Regions from separate parts of the Pseudactinotalea sp. Z1739 genome, predicted to be linked through region 1. Evidence: predicted binding sites of a transcription regulator. Region 1 holds the regulator's gene; each other region holds the start of a gene.
The links. Region 1 encodes LexA, which represses DNA repair genes until DNA is damaged. Its sites were predicted from a motif close to TCGAACANNTGTTCGA; they were not measured.

Region 1 (6,333 bases):
CTTCGACGCCGCAGCCGCGGCCCCCTCGGCCGCCGAGGAGCACCCCGAGGGCCAGGACGACTCCCTGGGCGGACAGGTGCTGCGGTTGCGCAGGTGGGCCGAGGAGACCAGCACCGGGGACCGTGACGATCTGGTGCCCGGGGTCAGCGACCGGGCCTGGCGGCAGGTTTCCCTCACCTCCCTGGAGTGCCTGGGGCAACGCTGCCCGCTGCTGAACGACTGCTTCCCCGAACACGCCCGCCGCGCCGCCCGTGAGGCGGACCTGGTGGTGACCAACCACGCGATGCTGGGGATCGCCGCCTCGGGTTCCCCGAAGGTGCTGCCCGAACACCAGGTGCTCATCGTGGACGAGGCGCATGAACTCGCAGACCGGGTCACCGCCCAGGCCACGGTGGAGTTGTCCGCCGCGTCCGTGGAACGCACCGCCCGGCTCGCCCGCCGCCACGCCGGGATCGCGCTGTCCGCCCTGGAGGATGCCGCCACACATCTGCGCACCAACCTTGGTCTGGTGCCCGAGGGCCGCCTGCCCCAGGGCCTGCCGGCCGAACTGGTGCCCACGGTGCGCTCCATCGCCGAGGCGTGCCGGGAGGCGATGACGGCGGTGCGCAGCGAGCAGACCCAGGGCCAGGGCAAGGCCGAGGAAGCCGGTGGCCGAGCCATGGCGACGTCGGCGCTGCTGGTGCTGTTCGAGATCGCCGAACGCCTGCTCTCCGACAGTGTGGCGGAGCGGATCGACGTGCTCTGGTGCGAGCGCGGGCGCGCACCGGGGGAGGGTTCGCGGCTGAAGATCGCACCGCTGGACGTGGCCGGCCCGATCGCCTCCGAACTCTTCGCCGAGCGGGCCGCGGTGCTCACCTCGGCCACCCTCACCCTCGGTGGTACCTTCGACCACGCCGTGCGCAGCGTCGGGATGGGCTTCGGGCCCCACCGGGCCGTGCAGGTGTCCTCCCCGTTCGACTACGGCAAGCAGGGCATCCTCTACGTGGCCTCGCACCTGCCGCCGCCGGGCCGTGACGGCACGGCCCAGGAGGCCCTGGACGAACTCGCCGGACTGATCGAGGCCGCCGGCGGGCGCACCCTCGGGCTGTTCTCCTCCCGACGCGGTGCGCAGGCTGCGGCCGAGGCGCTGCGGGAGCGGCTGGACACCGAGATCCTGTTACAGGGCGAGGACTCGATCCCGGCCCTGGTGCGCCGGTTCTCCGCCGAACCCGCCACCTCCCTGTTCGGCACACTGTCGCTGTGGCAGGGCGTGGACGTGCCGGGGGAGGCATGCCAGTTGGTGGTCATCGACCGGATCCCGTTCCCGCGCCCCGATGACCCGATCCGCCAGGCGCGCCAGGAGGTGGTGGCTGCCGGAGGTGGCAACGGCTTCATGACGGTGGCTGCCAGCCACGCGGCTCTGCTGCTGGCTCAGGGCGCGGGCCGGCTGGTGCGTGGGGTGGCCGATCGTGGCGTGGTGGCCGTGCTCGACCCCCGGCTGCGAACGGCGCGCTACGGCAGTTTCCTGGCCAAGTCGCTCCCGCCGCTGTGGCCCACCACCGACGGTGACCTGGTCCGGGCCGCGCTGCGCAGGCTGTCCGGTGGTGGGGACGCACCGGCATGACGTCCGGTTTCCGCGTCCGGCCCTACCTGCACGCACCGAGCAGCACCGGCATGACGATCATCTGGTTCTCCCACACCGATGAACCCGGAGAAGTCGTTGTGACCGGCCCGGGCGCGCCCGGGCCGGTCACGTCCCGACCCGAGGCCCTCGACGTGCTGAGCCCTACCGAGGCTGAGCGCACCGAACTCATCGAGGGTCTGGCGCCCGGCTCCTGGCTGTACCCGGACGGGAACGTCCGCCACGTCGTCGTCCTGACCGGCTTGCGGCCACACACGCGGTACACCTACGCGGTCACCCAGGATGGCGAGCAGTACCGTGCCGCCTTCCGCACCGCTCCCACCGACGGGTCCTGGCAGCAGATCCATCTGGTGGCGCTGTCGGACTCCGAGACCGCTCCGGCTGGGCGGGTGACGCATCGCTCCTGGCCGGCCGGCCCCGGCGGGGAGTCCCGTCCCGACCCGCACGGTTTGTGGCGGGAGGCCTTCGGCGTGGCGGAGCACACTGCCGGCCGGCCCGTCCTGCGCTACCCGCTCACCAAGGCGGAGGGCTACCGGGCGGTGGTGAGCATGATCGCCCAGGAGGAGGCGGACCTCATCTTGCATCCCGGTGACCTGGTCGGCGGCGGGGGATACCAGCCCGCCTGGGATGAGTTCTTCACGATCAACGCCCCCTCGGGCCTGCTCTCGCGGGCACCGCTCCTGCCTGCGCTGGGAAACTGGGAGAACTTCGGCGCCCGCAACGGCCTGTACGGCACGCCGTCGGACCGTTCCCCGGTGGTGCGGGCCCGGGCCAAGTACCACGCCCACTTCCCGGGCCCGGACGGGGCGCGGGGCCGGGGCTACTACCGCCTCGACCACGGACCACTCACGATCCTGACGCTGGACTCCTCGAACGGGGAGCCCGACGACCATCGGTCCCGTTACGCCCGGCCCCTCACCGGGCGGGCCTACCGGGGCCCGGGCACCGATACCCAGGACCACTTCACCGCAACGGAGTACACCGCCGCCGGTGGCACGGACCTGAACGACATCGCCCCCGGCAGGCCGCAGTGGCGCTGGGCCGAAGAGAATCTGGCCGACGCCCGGGCGCAGGGCCGGATCATCCTGGTCCAGTTCCACCACGTGCCCTACTCCAGCGGTGCGCACGGCCTACCGATGGATCACGAGTTCTCTACCGGCCAGGGCGGAACCCCGATGCGCAGGTTCCATCGGATGTTCAGTGAATTCGGCGTGGCCGCGGTGCTCTGCGGGCACAGTGAACTGTTCGAGCGCTCGGTGGTGCCCGACGGCGACGAAGGCTCACCCGGGGTGCTCTACTACGACGTCGGTGTGGCCGGGGACAGCCTGGGTGGCGAACTGCGAGGGGGTGATGGGGAACTCCTGCGGTACAACCCGCACCGGGCCTGGACGGCCGACCAGGACGCTCCGGAGCGCTGGGAGGTGGCCGGCGACGGCAACCCGGTGCTGCGTGAGGGTGGCAAGCACTACGGCTACCTGGACATCAACCTCGAGCGCACCGGGACCGGAGCGCGGTTGACGCTGCAACCGATCCACGCCTTCCCGGTCCTGGACTCGCAGTACCGGGTGCTCCGGATCGAGCGACGCACCTACGACGACGAGGTGTGCCTGCGGATCGGACCGGACGGGCGGGTCACACCGAGCGCAGGACGCTGACCACCCGGCCCAGGATCTGGGCGTCGGATCCCTCGATCGGGGAGTAGGCGGAGTTGGCCGGCATCAGCCAGACCTCGCCCTCGGTGTGCTTGAGCGTCTTGACCGTGGCCTCACCGTCGATCATCGCCGCGACGATCTCACCGTTCTCGGCCACCGGCTGCTGACGCACCACGACGAAGTCGCCGTCGCAGATCGCGGCGTCGATCATCGAGTCGCCGGTGACCCTGAGCAGGAACAGGTCGCCGTCGCCGACCAATTGGCGCGGCAGCGGGAAGACGTCCTCCACCGACTGCTCGGCCAGCACAGGGCCGCCCGCCGCGATCCGCCCGACCACCGGGACGTAACTGGGCGAGGCGTCCACCTGCTCATCGGAGTCGGTGCTGAAGAACTGTTTCGGGCCGCGGGCCGAAGCCGGTGCCGGGCTCTCTTGCGCCGGCGCAGTGCCGTGGGGATCCAGGATCTCGATCGCGCGGGTGGAGATCGGGTCCCGGCGCAGGTACCCCTTCTCCTCCAGGACCTGGAGCTGGTACTTCACCGATGACGGGCTGGCCAGGCCCACGGCGGTGCCGATCTCGCGCATCGTCGGCGGGTACCCCTTGGTCTCGATGTTGGTGCGGATCGAGTCCATGATCCGCTGTTGCCGGACGGTCAGACCGGGGGAGTGGCCGGTCTGGTCCGGGTGCTGCCGGCTGGTGTCCTTGGGTCCCTCGGCCATCGTGTCCTCCTGCGGTTCGGTGCGGTTGCGAGCGGCTCTGCCATGGTCCCGTCACCGCGATGTCAGGGGTCGGTGGTGGGGTGTTCCCCATGACGTTCCCAAGCCTAGGCGTTACGGCGCCGAACAGGAAACATCTGTTCGACTGGCGTGTCGACTCTATCGAACGGCTGTGTTACTGTCCATACATGTGTTCGCAGAACATCAGTTCGAGGGTCGGTCGGTTGCCGGTCCCGGACGTGGCCCGAGGAGTAATCCGATGAGTGCACTGGCGATCCACCCCAGCCCCTCGACCCGGCGGGCCGCCCTGCGGCGGTCGCGGACGCGCCCCTGCGGGCACGCCGGCCCTGCACGTAACTCGACCTGTCACCTCAGCGTGGTTCCCGCAGTCTTCTCGGCGCCCGGAGCGGCTCCGGCCCCGGAGGCCCCGAAGGCTGCGCCGCAGAGCGACGTGCCGCGGGCCCTCGTACCCCAGCAGACCGAGGGCTCGGGCGGCCGGACCCGTCCCGTGACGCCCCTGGTGACGGCACCGGTTCGCCCGGCGGTACCGGTTCGTCCGGCGGCGCCGGTGCGCCCGGCCAGGGCGCGCGAACACGCCCCCCTGCGGCTGACCACCCGCGGACGGCGGGTGCTGGTCGCGCTTGGCTTCGCGCTGGCGATCGCCGTGGGCGGCGGGCTCGGCACCCTGCTGGCGCCGGAGGCGCAGACGCCGGCAGAGGTCTCCACCGTGGTGGTCCAGCCGGGCGAGAGCCTGTGGGTGATCGCGAGTGAGATCGCCGATCCGGGGCAGGACGTGCGCCAGGTGGTGGAGACCATCCGCGGCATGAACGGGCTGGAGCGCTCCACCGTGCACGCCGGTCAGGAGTTGAGCGTCCCGCAGGGCTGAGGAACCCGCTGGAGGGCGACGTCCCACACCGGAAGCCAGATGTGGCATTGTGTGTGCACCGAGCACGCCGTCACCAAGCCGGGAAGGGACGCGCCGATGCATTGTCCGTACTGCCGTAACCCCGACTCGCGGGTGGTGGACTCCCGCACCGCCGACGACGGCGGCAGTATCCGCCGCCGCCGGCACTGTCCCGAGTGCTCGCGCCGCTTCACCACGGTGGAGAGCACCAGCCTCACGGTGATCAAGCGATCGGGGGCGATGGAGCCGTTCAGCCGGGAGAAGGTCGTGGCCGGTGTGAGCAAGGCGTGTCAGGGTCGCCCGGTCTCCGCCGATGACCTGGCGCTGCTGGCCCAGCAGGTGGAGGAGTCCATCCGCGCCACCGGCGTGGCCGAGATCGACTCCCACGAGGTCGGATTGGCGACCTTGGGGCCGCTGCGGGCGCTGGACGAGGTGGCGTACCTGCGCTTTGCCAGCGTCTACCAGAACTTCACCTCCCTCGAGGACTTCGAGGCCGCGATCACCGCGCTGAAGTTGGACCGCAATCCTGCCTCGGAGCAGTACGCCTGAGGGTGCATGGCCGGGGTTTATCCGCTGGCGTGTTCGCGCCGGACCCGGCAAGGTTGAGGATGAGCCACCCGGGACGCGGTCCCGGTCCGTGGTGAGTTCAGGGAGGACTGTTGATGTCATCGAAGAAGAACGGATCCGAAGGTCCCGATCGGCCGATGGCCGATGCCAAGGCGAAGATGCGCGAGGCGCTCGATCGCAAGAACGCGGGTGACCACCCCACCGCAGATGGAGTCCGGAACACCGGTTCGGTGCACGGGCCGGAGGTGGTCGGCGAGCCCAAGCGGACATTCCGGCCGCGTAAGACCGGCTGAGTTCCTCGCTCGGCGCCCGGTCCGAAGCGAGCCTAGACCGACCCGTTGAGCTCGCGGACACTGATGGTGCCCTCGATCTCACGAAGGTGGTCCCTTGCCTGCCGCGGCAGGGTGCCGCTGATGTCGGTCACCGAGTAACCCACGTCACCGGTGGTGGCGAGCATCTGGGAATCGATGTTCGCCCCACCGGAGGACAACGCCTGGTTCACCGCGGCCAGCACGCCGGGCACGTTCCGGTGCAGGTGGGCGATGCGCTGGCGGCCCGGCCCGGGCGTGTCCAACGTGAGCCTGGGCAGGTTCACGCTCAGGGCTGTGGAGCCCGAGCGCATGTAGTCGCGGAGTTTTCCGGCCACGAACACCCCGATGTCCTGCTGCGCCTCCTCGGTGGATCCGCCCACGTGCGGGGTCAGGATCACGTTGGGCAGCCCACGCAATTCGGATTCGAACGGGTCGCCGTTGCGCTTGGGCTCGTCAGGGAAGACATCCACCGCGGCGCCGGCCAGATCCCCGGCCCTGATCGCATCGCGCAGGTGGGCGTAGTCCACCAGGAACCCGCGGGAGAGGTTGAGGAAGATGGCACC
Region 2 (6,333 bases), on a different contig from region 1:
AACCCGCTGAGTGCCCAACTCATCCAGGACAAGGGCTTCGACGGCGTCTACATCTCCGGGGCGGTGCTCTCGGCCGACCTGGGCCTGCCCGACATCGGTCTGACCACCCTGACCGAGGTCGCGGGCAGGTCCCAGCAGATCGCCCGGGTCACCGACCTGCCGGCCCTGGTGGATGCCGACACCGGGTTCGGCGAGCCGATGAACGTGGCCCGCACCGTGCACGCCCTGGAGGACGCCGGGGTGGCGGGCCTGCACATCGAGGACCAGGTCAACCCCAAGCGGTGCGGGCACCTGGACGGTAAACAGGTGGTGGACGCCGCCACGGCCACCAAGCGGATCCGCGCCGCCGCCGATGCCCGCCGCGACGACAACCTGCTGATCATGGCCCGCACCGACATCCGCGCGGTCGAGGGTCTGGACGCGGCCAAGGACCGGGCCAAGGCCCTGGTGGACGCCGGGGCCGACGCCATCTTCCCCGAGGCGATGCGTGACCTGGCCGAGTTCGAGGCGGTGCGCGCCGCCGTCGACGTCCCGGTGCTGGCGAACATGACCGAGTTCGGCAAGTCCGAACTGTTCACCCGCGACCAACTCGCCGGTGCCGGGATCGCCATCGTCATCTACCCTGTGTCGCTACTGCGACTTGCCATGGGCGCGGCCGAACGGGGCCTGGAGACCCTGCAGGCGCAGGGCACCCTGGCCGGCGTCGTGGATCAGATGCAGCACCGTGCCCGCCTGTACGAACTCATCGACTACGAGGCCTACAACGCGTTCGACGCCTCGGTCTTCACCTACACACCCGCCCCGACCCCCGGTACCTCCCCCACAGGCACGGCCCCCGGCGATGCCGGGGACGAAGCCACAACGAAGGAGTGAACATGAGCAACGAAGCCCCCGAGATCAAGAAGGGCCTGGCCGGCGTCTACGTCGACGAGACCGCCATCTCCAAGGTCAACCCGGACACCAACTCCCTGCTGTACCGCGGCTACCCGGTGCAGGAACTGGCCGAGCAGTGCAGTTTCGAGCAGGTCGCCTACCTGCTCTGGCACGGCGAGATGCCCACCGAAGAGCAGTTGGCCGACTTCGAGCGCACCGAGCGCTCCCAGCGCGCCCTGGCCGACAACGTGCGGTCCGTGATCGACTCCATCCCGCACACCGCACACCCGATGGACGTGGTGCGCACCGCCGTCAGCGTCGTCGGTGCCAACGATCCCGACGCCGGGGACGATTCCGAGGCCGCCGACCTCACCAAGTCGGTGCGGCTGCTCGCCCAGCTGCCCGCCGTCGTCGCCTATGACCAGCGCCGTCGGCGCGGCGAGGACCTGGTGCCCCCGCGTGAGGACCTGGGGTACGCCGAGAACTTCCTGCACATGACCTTCGGATCGGTGCCCGCCGACGTCGTCGTCGATGCCTTCCGTGTCTCCCTCATCCTGTACGCCGAGCACTCCTTCAACGCCTCCACCTTCACCGCCCGGGTGGTCACCTCCACCCTGAGCGACCTGTACTCGGCGGTGGTGGCCGCGATCGGTGCGCTCAAGGGTCCGCTGCACGGCGGGGCGAACGAGGCGGTGATGAACGTGTTCGACGAGATCGGCGAAGCGGACAACGCCGAGGTGTGGTTGGAGCAGGCCCTGGCCGAGAAGCGCAAGATCATGGGCTTCGGTCACCGCGTGTACAAGAAGGGCGATTCGCGCGTGCCAAGCATGAAGGCAGCCCTGGACAGCCTGGTGGCGCACTACGACCGTCCGGACATCGCCGCGATGTATGACAACCTCGAGAACGCGATGACCTCCCGCAAGGACATCAAGCCGAACCTGGACTACCCCTCCGGCCCGGCGTACCACCTGATGGGCTTCGACACCGAGATCTTCACCCCGTTGTTCGTGGCCTCCCGGATCACCGGCTGGACCGCCCACATCATGGAGCAGCGGGCCTCCAACGCGCTGATCCGGCCGCTGAGCGCTTACAACGGCCCGGATGAGCGGCACCTGGGTTAGCCGCGACCGAAGGACACCGACGACGTCCACGCCACAACCGCATCGGGTCAGGCACAACCGCATCCGGGTCAGGCACAACACTGCCCAACGATGCCGGATTGTCCTGGCAAGGATGCCCATGTTCCCGGCGCCCGCGCGTGGCTAACGTGAGGCGGTACAGACGTTCGCCGGCGAAGGGATGCGGGGCGTGGCCAGGATCTCCCTGAACGAGGTGATCGAGACCGTCCTCGATCCGGACTCCTTCGAGCCGTGGGACGCACCGCCCACCCAGCCGGACTACGGGCCCGCCTACGCCGCCCAGCTCGCGCGGGCCACCCAGTGCAGCAGTGCCGACGAGGCGGTCGTGACCGGGCGGGCCGTCCTCGGTGGGTACCGGGTCGCCGTCATCGTCGGCGACTTCGACTTCCTCGCCGGGTCCCTCGGTGCCGCTGCCAGCGAGCGCATCACGCTGGCGTTCGAACGGGCCACGGCCGAAGGGTTGCCGGTGCTGGCCTCGCCGATGTCCGGCGGCACCCGGATGCAGGAGGGCACCCCGGCGTTCCTGCACATGATCAAGATCAGCCAGGCGGTGCTGGCCCACCGCGCCGCCGGGTTGCCCTACCTGGTCTACCTGCGCGACCCCACCACCGGGGGCGCACTGGCCTCGTGGGGGTCCCTGGGCCACCTCACGATCGCCCAGCCCGGAGCGCTCGTGGGCCTGCTCGGTCCCCGGGTGCGGGAGATCATGCTCGGCGAACCGCTGCCCGAGGGCGTGCAGCAGTCCGAGAGCCTGGCCCGCAAGGGTGTGATCGACGGGGTGGTGCCGCTGGGAGAACTGCGGACGACGGCGGTCAAGGCCCTGCGGGTGCTGACCTCGCCCCAGGAGCCGGTCGGGGAGCGTTTCGTCGATGCGACGATCGCGACCGACCGGGCCCCGTGGGACTCGGTGCAGGCGACTCGCAATCCGGACCGGCCCCGGCTGCACCACCTGTTGCAGCACGCGGCGGAGGTGTTCATTCCGCTGCGCGGCACCGGGACCGGGGAGTCGGACGGGACCATCACGGTGGGACTGGCCCGGTTCCCTGGGCTGTCCTGTGTGCTCATCGGCCAGGACCGCCGGCCCCGCCGGGACGCCTCGCTCAGCCCGGCGGCGCTGCGGGTGGCCCAACGCGGCTTCCACCTGGCCGAGGAGCTGGACCTGCCGCTGGTCACCGTGATCGACTCACCGGGCCCGGAGTTGACCACCGAGGCCGAGCACGGCGGGCTGGCCGGTGAGATCGCGCGCACGGTGGCGGCGCTGGCCACGGTGCGGGTGCCGGTGGTCTCCACGATCCTGGGCGAGGGCAACGGTGTGGCCGCCCTGGCCCTGCTGCCGGCCGATCGCACCGTGTGCGCCGAGAACGGCTGGGTGGCGCCGCTGCCGCCCGAGGGCGCCAGCGCGATCATCCACCGCACCGCGGACCGTGCGGCGGACATGGCGGCGGCGCACCGCATCCGGGCGGTGGACCTGCTCGAGGCTGGTGCCGTCGACGAGATCGTGCCCGAGCGACCCGACGCCGCCGAGGAGCCCGCCGCGTTCTGCCGCCGGCTGATCGCCTCGGCTACGGCGCACCTTGCTGAACTCATGGCGATGAGGACCGAGGAGCGCCTGCGGATTCGTCATGATCGGTACCGGTCGATGAGGTAGGCCAGGGGGTTGGTGGTGGTGCTGGCGGTGGCGCTCGCGGTGGTGCTGGGACTGCGGTGCGCGTGGTGGTCCTGGGACTGCGGTGCTGGTGGTGGCGCTCGGATGGCGACGCTGTCGAGGTGGCGCTGTGGGGCGCGAGGACGAGCGGTGGAACAGAACGTTCAAAACCCTTGATTCGAACGGGCGTTCGTAGTAATGTTGGGTTATGGCGGTACACCCCCTCCCCACCATCTCGCCCACCCAGGGCGTGCATGCGGCGCTGGATGAGTTGGCGCAGATGGATCCGGGTGGGCTGAGCGATGTGGGTCAGGCGCAGTTGCTGGTGGACCTCAAGCGGATCGAGTCGCGGGTGTGCGCCTACCGCCTCAAGGTGTTGGCGGCTGCGGAGAAGGCCAAGGCGGCCGAGCGTGCCGGGGATGCGGACACGGCATCATGGGCGGCGAAGCGCACCAATGAAGATGGCCGCGAGACCAGCCGGCAGACGAAGTTGGCCACTCGGATCAAGGACCGCAGTTCGACGCAGAAGGCGCTGGACGGGGGAGAGATCTCCCAGGAGCACGCCGAGACGATCGTCGGTGCGGGAGAGAAACTCCCGGCGGATCTCAGCGCCGCGGAACGCAAACGGATCGAGGATGACCTGGTTGAGAAGGCCAAGACGATGCCGCCCTCGGTGTTGCGGCAACGGGCTCGCCGAGCGTTGGAAGCCATCGAGAGGCAGCGTGATGAGGTCGACGCTCACGAAGAGGGCCAGGTGGCCGACGAGGAGGAGCGGGCCAGGGCGCGCACCAGGGTGACACTCCGGGATAACCAGGACGGAACGGTCACGGGCCACTTCACCGTGCCGGTGTTTCATGGGCACCTGTTGCGCAAGTTGCTCCAGACCATGACCGCACCGCGCCGGGAGAACCGCAAGGACCAGGACGGCGCAGCCAGCGGAGGCGTTGAGGATTGCGGGTCCGGCAGCCCGGCCGCCGTCGGGAGTAGCCCGGGTGGTACGGGTGGTGCTGGCGCATCTGGCGCATCTGGCGCATCTGGCGCATCTGGCGCATCTGGCGCATCTGGCGGTGCTGGCGGTGGGAGTGGCGCGGGTGGCGCGGGTAGTACAGGCGGCTCGGGTGTCGCGGGTAGGGCCGGAGGTGCCGGTGCGGGTGCCTCGGCGCAGGAGTCGGGCGATCTGGTCGGTCTGCCTGATCCGGGTCGGGTGGCCCAAGCCAGGCGGGCCGACTGGGCCCACGCCCACGGCCTGGCACTGTGTGAGTTGATCGAGCACCTGCCCACCGATCACCTGAGCCCCAAGACCGCCGCGACGATCGTGGTCACCCTCGATGAAGAGGTTCTGCGCGGGCGACTGGCAGCAGCCGGGCTGGACACCGGGGAGAAGATCTCGGCCGCCCAGGCGCGCCAACTGGCCTGCAACTCCGGTCTGGTTCCGGTGGTGCTGGGTGGGAAGTCGGTGCCGCTGGACCTGGGTCATAGCGCCCGGTTCTTCAGCGAATCCCAGCGCACCGCACTGTCGGTCCAACACACCGCCTGTGCCGCCGACGGATGTCAACGACCGTATGCGTGGTGCGAGTTGCATCATCTGAAACCGTGGGCCGACGGCGGGCGCACCGACCTGGACCAGGCAGTGCCGCTATGCCACCGACATCATCGACTCATCCACGATCATCGCTACCACCACACCCGCTCGCCAGGCGGCACGGTCACCTTCGCGATGCGCCAATAGGGCGCGGGCGTTGTGCGGGTGAGGTGTGGGACGCAGCCGGCCGTGCGGGAGATGAGTGTTGCGCGCGCCCGTGCGTGCGCGCGGGCGGTGCGTGCGTTGTGGTCTAGTCGCTGTGGTGGATGCGGCCATCGGTTCGGGACAGCGACTCGCCGCTGCCCTTCCACCGGTTGGCGATGATCTCCGCCGCGATGGACACCGCGGTCTCCTCCGGGGTGCGCCCGCCCAGGTCCAGGCCGATGGGGCTGTGGATCCTGGCGAGCTGGTCCTCGGTGGCCCCCGCTTCGCGGAGCCGGTCCATCCGGTCCTTGTGAGTGGTCCGTGAACCCATCGCGCCGATGTAGCACCGCTGCGGCAGATCGAGCGCGGCCTGCAGCACCGGGACGTCGAACTTCGGGTCGTGCGTCAGGATGCACACCACCGTGCGCTTATCCACGCGGCCCGCATCGATCTCGGCACGCAGGTACCGGTGCGGCCAGTCCACCACGATCTCGTCCACGTCGGGGAACCGGGCCCGGGTGGCGAACAGCGCCCGGGCGTCGCACAGGGTCACCCGGTAGCCCAGCATCGTGCCCTGCCGTGCCATCGCGGCAGCGAAGTCGATCGCCCCGAAAACCAGCATCCGGGGGCGGGGGGCGAAACTGTTCACGAATACTTCCATGCCCTCACCGCGGCGCTCCCCCTCCGGGCCGTAGGTGAGCACGGAAGTGGCGCCGGCCTCCAGCAGGCCGCGGGCGTCGTCGGTGATCGCGTGGTCGGCGAAGTCCGACCCGAGCGAACCGCTCACCTCGTCAGGACGCACCACCAGGCGCCGCCCGAGGCGAGCGGGGTCGGGGTGCGTGATGATCGTGGCGAGTGCGACCGGGCGCTCGGCCTCGATGTCGGCCGCCAGCGAGTCGAAGTCGGCGAAGGTGCCCTTCGAGACCGGTTCGACGAAGACGTCGATCACC
Region 3 (6,333 bases), on a different contig from region 1:
CCGTGTCACCTGGATCAGCGCGTACTGCGCTACGTCATGCACCCGCGCCGGACCGAAGGACTGCAGGTAGCGGCGCACCAGATGCTGGGCGGCCTCATCCGGATCGGCCGATGACGACGGATGGGGGCTGGCCACGTAGGCCGGCCTGGCGCCGAACGACCACGGCCCTCCGGTAGGGGCGTGCACGATCGGGGCGTAATGGCGTAGCGCCCACCACAGTTGCGGGTGGGCGAGGTCGGCGGTCACCTGCTCCCCGGTGCGCGGCTCGGCGAGCAACGCGCCCAGGTGAGGGACGACGTCGTCGGCCATCTGCGGGGTGAGCCCCTCGCCGGTGAACCGCGCATCGCCCAGCCGCGCCCCGCGCAAGGTCGGTTGCATCGCGCGGTGCAGCAACGGGTAGTCCTCGGCGTGCACCGCGTGCAGCGTGATGCGCATCAGCGTGGCCTTGACGATGCGGTGCGAGGTGAAGGCGGTGTCGAGATCCGCGGGGTCGAAGTCAGCCAACCGGTTCCACAGGGCGAGGTAGGGCGAGGGGGCCGATTGGGACTGGATCGCGGTGATGGCGCGGACTCCCTCGGCCACGTCCAGGGGTGCCCGGCGCAGCAGCAGCTGGCGGGCCAGGGTCGCCCGGTTCAGCGCCCGGGCGGTCAGGTGCTTGTCCGGGCGCGCGTGGTCCATACGGGTACGGTAGCGCCGACCACCCACACCCGGGCTGAGTAACGGTGGCGACCCGCGCGACTGCGATCGCCCGAACCTCGTGGCTTCTGTTGCGGTGCGAACAGGCACTGTTAGCGTCGAGAAGTATGCGCTGCGCACTCATGGTCACGGGAGCGGCACTGCTGCTCGCCGGGTGCGCTGCGGACGATCCGGACACGCCTGAGGATCCGGCCACCACTGCGGAGCCGCAGACCACTGAGGAGCAAGCCGACGAGGACCCGGCCGACGGCGAGGAGCCGGCCGACGGCGAGGAGTCACCGGGGGCGGAGGATGCCCGCGACGACGACGAAGCAGCGGTGGCGGAGTTCGAGGCCGTGGAGCACGATCAGTTCGAGAACCCGTGGGCGCTGGAGTTCCTGCCGGGCACCGACCTGCTGCTCGTCACCGAGCGCACCGGCGCCGTGCAGATACGAGATCAGGAGTCCGGTGAGGTCAGGCCGGTCAGCGGCGTGCCCGAGGTCGTCCCCGCGGGGCAGGGCGGTATGCACGACGTCATCGCCGGCCCGGACTTCGAGCGGGACCAGATCATCTACCTCAGCTGGGTGCGCGCCGCCGACGGCGGTAGCCAGGGGGTGGTCGGACGGGCACACCTCGACGCTGACCGCGCCGCCCTGGAGGATCTCGAGGTGATCTGGGAACAGGACCCGGCGTCCGGCAACGGCCACTTCGCGCTCCGGATGGTGGTCCTCGACGACTCCCTCTACATCACCTCCGGGGACCGGCAGGAGCTGCAACCGGCCCAGGACATGGGCACCAACCTCGGCACCATCGTGCGCCTGACGCTGGAGGGTGATCCTGCCCCCGGCAACCCCTTCGCCGACGACGGCGGCGTCGCGGCGCAGTTCTGGACCACCGGGCACCGCAACCCGCTGGGCATCGACCTGGACTCTCAGGGCAACCTCTGGTCCTCGGAGATGGGGCCGGCCGGCGGCGATGAACTGAACCTGATCGTCGAGGGCGCCAACTATGGCTGGCCGGAGGTGTCGATGGGTGAGCACTACGACGGAACCGCGATCCCCGATCACGCCGAGGGCGATGGCTTCGAGGCACCGAAGGCCTACTGGGTGCCGGCGATCTCGCCCGGGAACCTGATGATCTATGCCGGCGACCTGTTCACCGGATGGGCCGACAGCGCGCTGCTGGGTGGCCTCTCGGGGGAGAACCTGGGGCGTGTGGAGTTGGACGGCGAGAACGCCGAGCAGGTGGATGAGTGGGAGATGGGTGATCGGATCCGCGCCCTGGCCGAGGCTCCCGATGGCGCGATCTGGCTCGCCACCGACGGTGGCGCGCTGATGGAGTTGCGCCCGGACTAGAGCCGCTCAGCAGGCACGAGCGCACCGCCCGTTCTCCGGCTGTGGCCTCGGTGAGTCGACTGGCCCCGCTCAGTTGACTGGGCCCGCTCAGTTGACTAGGCCCACTCAGTCGACTGGGCCCGCTCAGTCGATGAGGCGGGCCACCTCGCCGGTGGCACGGAGGAACGCGTGCAGGTCGGGCTCACCGTCCACGGGCGAGAGGATGACCGCGTCGGCACCGGCTTCGGCGAAGCGTCGCACCGCGGCCGCCACGTCGTCGGGCTCGCCCCACACGCCCCGGTTGTCGTCGGTGCCGGCCTCGCCCAGCGCGGCGGCAACCCGCTCCCGGGCGCCGTCGCCGAAGGCGGTGTCGACGTAGGCCACCACCACCGCATCGCCGTCACGTCCGGCGGCGGTGCGCCCGTCGGCAATCAGGCGGGCCCGCTCACCCACCTCGGCGACGGAGAGTCCGGAGACGAGGACCGCACCGTCGGCGACCTCCCCGGTCAGTGCCAACGTCTTGGGTCCCACGCCTGCGGCGTAGACGGGTGGTGCGGCCTCCAACGGCCACTCGAGCCGCACCTTGTCGAGGGTGACGTAGCGGCCGGCCACGGTCACCTCCTCCCCGGCCAGCAACGACCGCAGCACCGTGAGGTACTCGCGCATGAGCGTCAGTGGGGAGGCGGCCTGCGCGCCGGCCTGTTTCATCCACGGGAGCACGCCGTGGCCCAGGCCGGGGTAGAACCGGCCGGGAAAGGTCCGCTCGATCGTCGCGATCTCCATCGCGGTCACCGCCACGTTGCGCAGCGGGATCGGTGCGATCCCCAGGCCGATCCGCAGGCGCTCGGTCCACGCCAGGGCGGCGGCGACCGAGGCGTAGGCCGACTCACGGAAGCAGTCCTCCCAGAGCCAGAGCTCGGGAACGCCGGCGGCTTCGGCGGCCTCGACCGCCCCTCGCAGCGCCTCGGGTGGATTGTGGTGGGGGTTGAATATCGCGCCGACCCGAGTCATCGCACACCCCCCTGCGGGCGCGCCGGTGCGCGCTGGTCGATCTCGGCGCCGGAGGGCGGAGGATTCGTCGAATTGGGCATGATTCGAGTCTCCCACGGGCGCGCCGGGTAGCGGGCGCTCACTGCCACGCCCTGCAGACGTTCACGTCGCGGGCCGCCTGCGGGCCCCCACCGGCACGACCTGCCGTCGCTCAACGCACCCGCTTACAGGCCCACCATCACGCCTGCAGTCTCCCATCGTCATGCTCCGACATCTAACGGAGACAGGCTGTGCAATGTGACACGAATTGGGGCAAACCGTTGACTCGAACGTCCGTTCTAGGTAGTGTGGATTCATGGCCGTACACCCGCTCCCGAGCATCTCCCCGACCCAGGAGGTGCACGCCGCGCTGGATGGGTTGTCGCGGCTGGATCCGGGCGGGCTCAGCCCGGACGGGCAGAGCCAGTTGCTGGTGGACCTGAAGCGGATCGAGTCGCGGGTGCGGGCCTACAAACTCAAAGTGCTCAACGCGGCGGAGAAGGCCAACACCGCGCGCAAGTCCGGTCATGCCGATACCGCCTCCTGGGCGGCCAAGCACACCAACGACGACGGTCGGGACACCAGCCGCCAGACCAAACTCGCCACCCGTCTCAGCGACCGCGGCCCCACCCAACGAGCACTCGACGACGGGGACATCTCCCCCGATCACGCCGAGATCATCGTGGGAGCAGGCGAAAGACTCCCCGACGGGCTGACCACCACCGAACGGGCCCGGGTCGAAGAAGACCTGGTCGACAAAGCCAAGCACATGCCGCCTTCGGTGTTGCGCCAGCGAGCCCGGCGACAGTTGGAAGCGCTGAAGAAGGACCGGGAGAGCATCGATGCCCACGAAGAGGGCCAGATCGCCGATGAAGAGCAACAGGCCCGCGCTCACACCCGGTTGACCATCCGGGACAACCACGACGGCACCGTCACTGGCCACTTCACCCTGCCGGTCTTCCACGGCCACCTGTTGCGCAAGATCATCCACACGATGACCGCACCACGCCGCACGAGCCGCAACGACACCAACGGTACCGGCGGTGCTGGCGGTGCTGGCGGTGCTGGCGGTGCTGCCGGCCACTTTGGGGGGAGTAAAGGCGCAGACGCGAGTGGTTCCCAGAGCAGCGGCGAGGCCGGCAGCGTCGTAGAGGATCTGTCCGGGCTTCCCGATCCGGGCCGGGTGGCCCAGGGCCGGCGCACCGACTGGGCCAACGCCCACGGCCTGGCCCTGGCAGAACTGATCGAACACCTACCCACCGACCACCTCAGCCCGAAGACCGCCGCCACGATCGTCGTCACCCTCGACGAGCAGGTGCTCCGCGGACGCATCGCTGCAGCCGGACTGGACACCGGAGAGAAGATCTCCGCCGCCCACGCGCGGCAACTGGCCTGCAACTCCGGCCTGGTGCCCCTCGTGCTGGGCGGTCAATCCCAGCCACTGGACCTCGGGCGCGGCAACCGACTCTTCACCGAAAGCCAACGCACCGCCCTAGCCACCCAGCACACCGCGTGTGCCGCGTACGGATGCCAACGGCCCTACGCCTGGTGCGAACTCCACCACGCCATCCCCTGGTCCGAGCACGGACCCACCAACCTCGACAATGCCGTCCCCCTGTGCCACCGCCACCACCGAATGGCACACGACGACAACTACCACCACACCCGAACTCCCGCCGGCGAGTACGCATTCATCATGCGCCACTAGGCGCACCATGCGTAGTGGCACGTCATGCTCTGCTCACCAGGGCTAGCCGGGCCCGGATGTGGTCTCGCTCGGCGCCGTCGGGACAGGCCTCGATCGCCTCAAGGTATGCCTGACGAGCGGCCTCGGCCTGTCCACCGCGGTGCAGCAACTCGGCGCGTACGAGCGCCACACGATGATGCCCGGGCAGTTCGTCGGCGGCGGCACGCAGAATAGCCAGGCCGGCCATCGCCCCCGATGCCTCGCCCACGGCGACAGCACGGTTGAGCCGCACGATCGGTGATCCGGTGAGTGCCTCCAGTCGGGTGTAGGCGCGCACGATTCCCGCCCAGTCGGTGTCAGCAGCGCGGGTGGCCGTCGCGTGGAAGGCCGCGATCAGGGCCTGCAGGCGCAACTCCTCCGCGAGACCCTCAGTCGGCGACAGTGAGGTGAGATGGTCCAAGCCCGCCGCGATCTCGGCACCGTGCCACCGGGACCGGTCCTGATCAGCCAAGCGCACCAGGACACCCTCCGGACTGACCCGCGCATCGCGGCGGGCGTGCTGCAACCGCAGGAGCGCGACCAGGGCTTCCAGCACTGGACGGCCGGGCACCAGGGCAGTAGCCAGATCGGCGAGCCGTACCGCCTCCCCTGCCTGCTGCGCACGGACAACGTCGTGGCCTCCTCCGGGCGCATATCCGGCGGTGAACGCCAGGTAGATCGCCCGGGCCACGTCATCAAGCCGGTCCGGCCAGGCGTTTCGGTCGGGGATCGAGAACGGGATCCCGCTACCGGCCAGGCGCTTCTTCGCCCGGGTCAGCCGTGCCGCCATCGTGGCTGCCGGGACCAGGAACAACCGTGCGATGTCGGCAGTCGGCACACCAAGGACGAACCGGAGCGCGAGCGCCGGGCGGACCTCCTCGGCCAGGGCTGGGTGGGTAGCCATGAACAGCAGCGGCAGGCGCTCATCGACGGCCGAAGCGACCGGGGCCGACGACGTGGCCCCGCCCGGAGCGGCCGCATCCTCCGGGCCGGGCTGCACGTCGTCGTCGGCTATCAGGTGGGCTTTGCTCCGGATGGTGCGCTCATGCCGCAGCGCATCGAGCACCCGGCGATGGGCGGCGGTACGGAGCCACCCGGGCGGGTTGTGCGGCACACCGGCTGCGGGCCACTGGGCGGCGGCCTGGGCGAAGGCCTCTGCGAGCGCGTCCTCGACGAGGTCGGCGCGATTGAATCGCGCCATCAGGTGACCCAGCAGCAGGCCCCAATGGCTGTGCCAGAGTTCGTCGAGGACGCGCTGCGGCACGGGTCAGTACGGGTCCACGACCGGTGAGATCTGGATGTCATACGGCGGGAGGTGGCCGAGCAGTTCCACCAGGACATCCAGGTCCGGTGCCTCGATCAGGAAGAACCCGCCCAAGCCCTCCAGGGCCTCGGCATAGGGGCCCTCGGTGAGCGTGACGGCGCCGGCTCGGGTGCGCATCACGGTGGCGTCGGCTTGGCCGTCGGAGAGGGCCTCCCCGGCGAGGATCTCCACGCCCTCGCGGGCGCCACACGCCTCGTCGAACTCGCCGAACCTGCCCATCAACGCGCCCTGCTCCTCCGGGCTCA

Region 2: a site for LexA is predicted at 3,836-3,851, ahead of ACO0LV_RS06800 (DUF222 domain-containing protein). Genes of this name have one in related genera too.
Region 3: a site for LexA is predicted at 3,325-3,340, ahead of ACO0LV_RS05860 (DUF222 domain-containing protein). Genes of this name have one in related genera too.

Annotation. Positions count from the first base shown of each region.
Region 1 covers NZ_JBMPQA010000007.1:144,301-150,633, reverse strand. The annotation lists gene ACO0LV_RS11050 (ATP-dependent DNA helicase) at 1-1,603, shown strand, start outside; gene ACO0LV_RS11045 (metallophosphoesterase family protein) at 1,600-3,276, shown strand; gene lexA (transcriptional repressor LexA) at 3,254-3,991, opposite strand; gene ACO0LV_RS11035 (LysM peptidoglycan-binding domain-containing protein) at 4,365-4,874, shown strand; gene nrdR (transcriptional regulator NrdR) at 4,971-5,441, shown strand; gene ACO0LV_RS11025 (DUF5302 domain-containing protein) at 5,555-5,752, shown strand; gene serA (phosphoglycerate dehydrogenase) at 5,785-6,333, opposite strand, start outside.
Region 2 covers NZ_JBMPQA010000004.1:137,396-143,728, reverse strand. The annotation lists gene prpB (methylisocitrate lyase) at 1-873, shown strand, start outside; gene ACO0LV_RS06810 (bifunctional 2-methylcitrate synthase/citrate synthase) at 876-1,994, shown strand; gene ACO0LV_RS06805 (carboxyl transferase domain-containing protein) at 2,173-3,660, shown strand; gene ACO0LV_RS06800 (DUF222 domain-containing protein) at 3,866-5,386, shown strand; gene ACO0LV_RS06795 (XdhC family protein) at 5,490-6,333, opposite strand, start outside.
Region 3 covers NZ_JBMPQA010000003.1:303,989-310,321, forward strand. The annotation lists gene ACO0LV_RS05845 (winged helix DNA-binding domain-containing protein) at 1-678, opposite strand, end outside; gene ACO0LV_RS05850 (PQQ-dependent sugar dehydrogenase) at 804-2,030, shown strand; gene ACO0LV_RS05855 (LLM class flavin-dependent oxidoreductase) at 2,154-3,020, opposite strand; gene ACO0LV_RS05860 (DUF222 domain-containing protein) at 3,355-4,746, shown strand; gene ACO0LV_RS05865 (RNA polymerase sigma factor) at 4,769-6,028, opposite strand; gene ACO0LV_RS05870 (YciI family protein) at 6,032-6,333, opposite strand, start outside.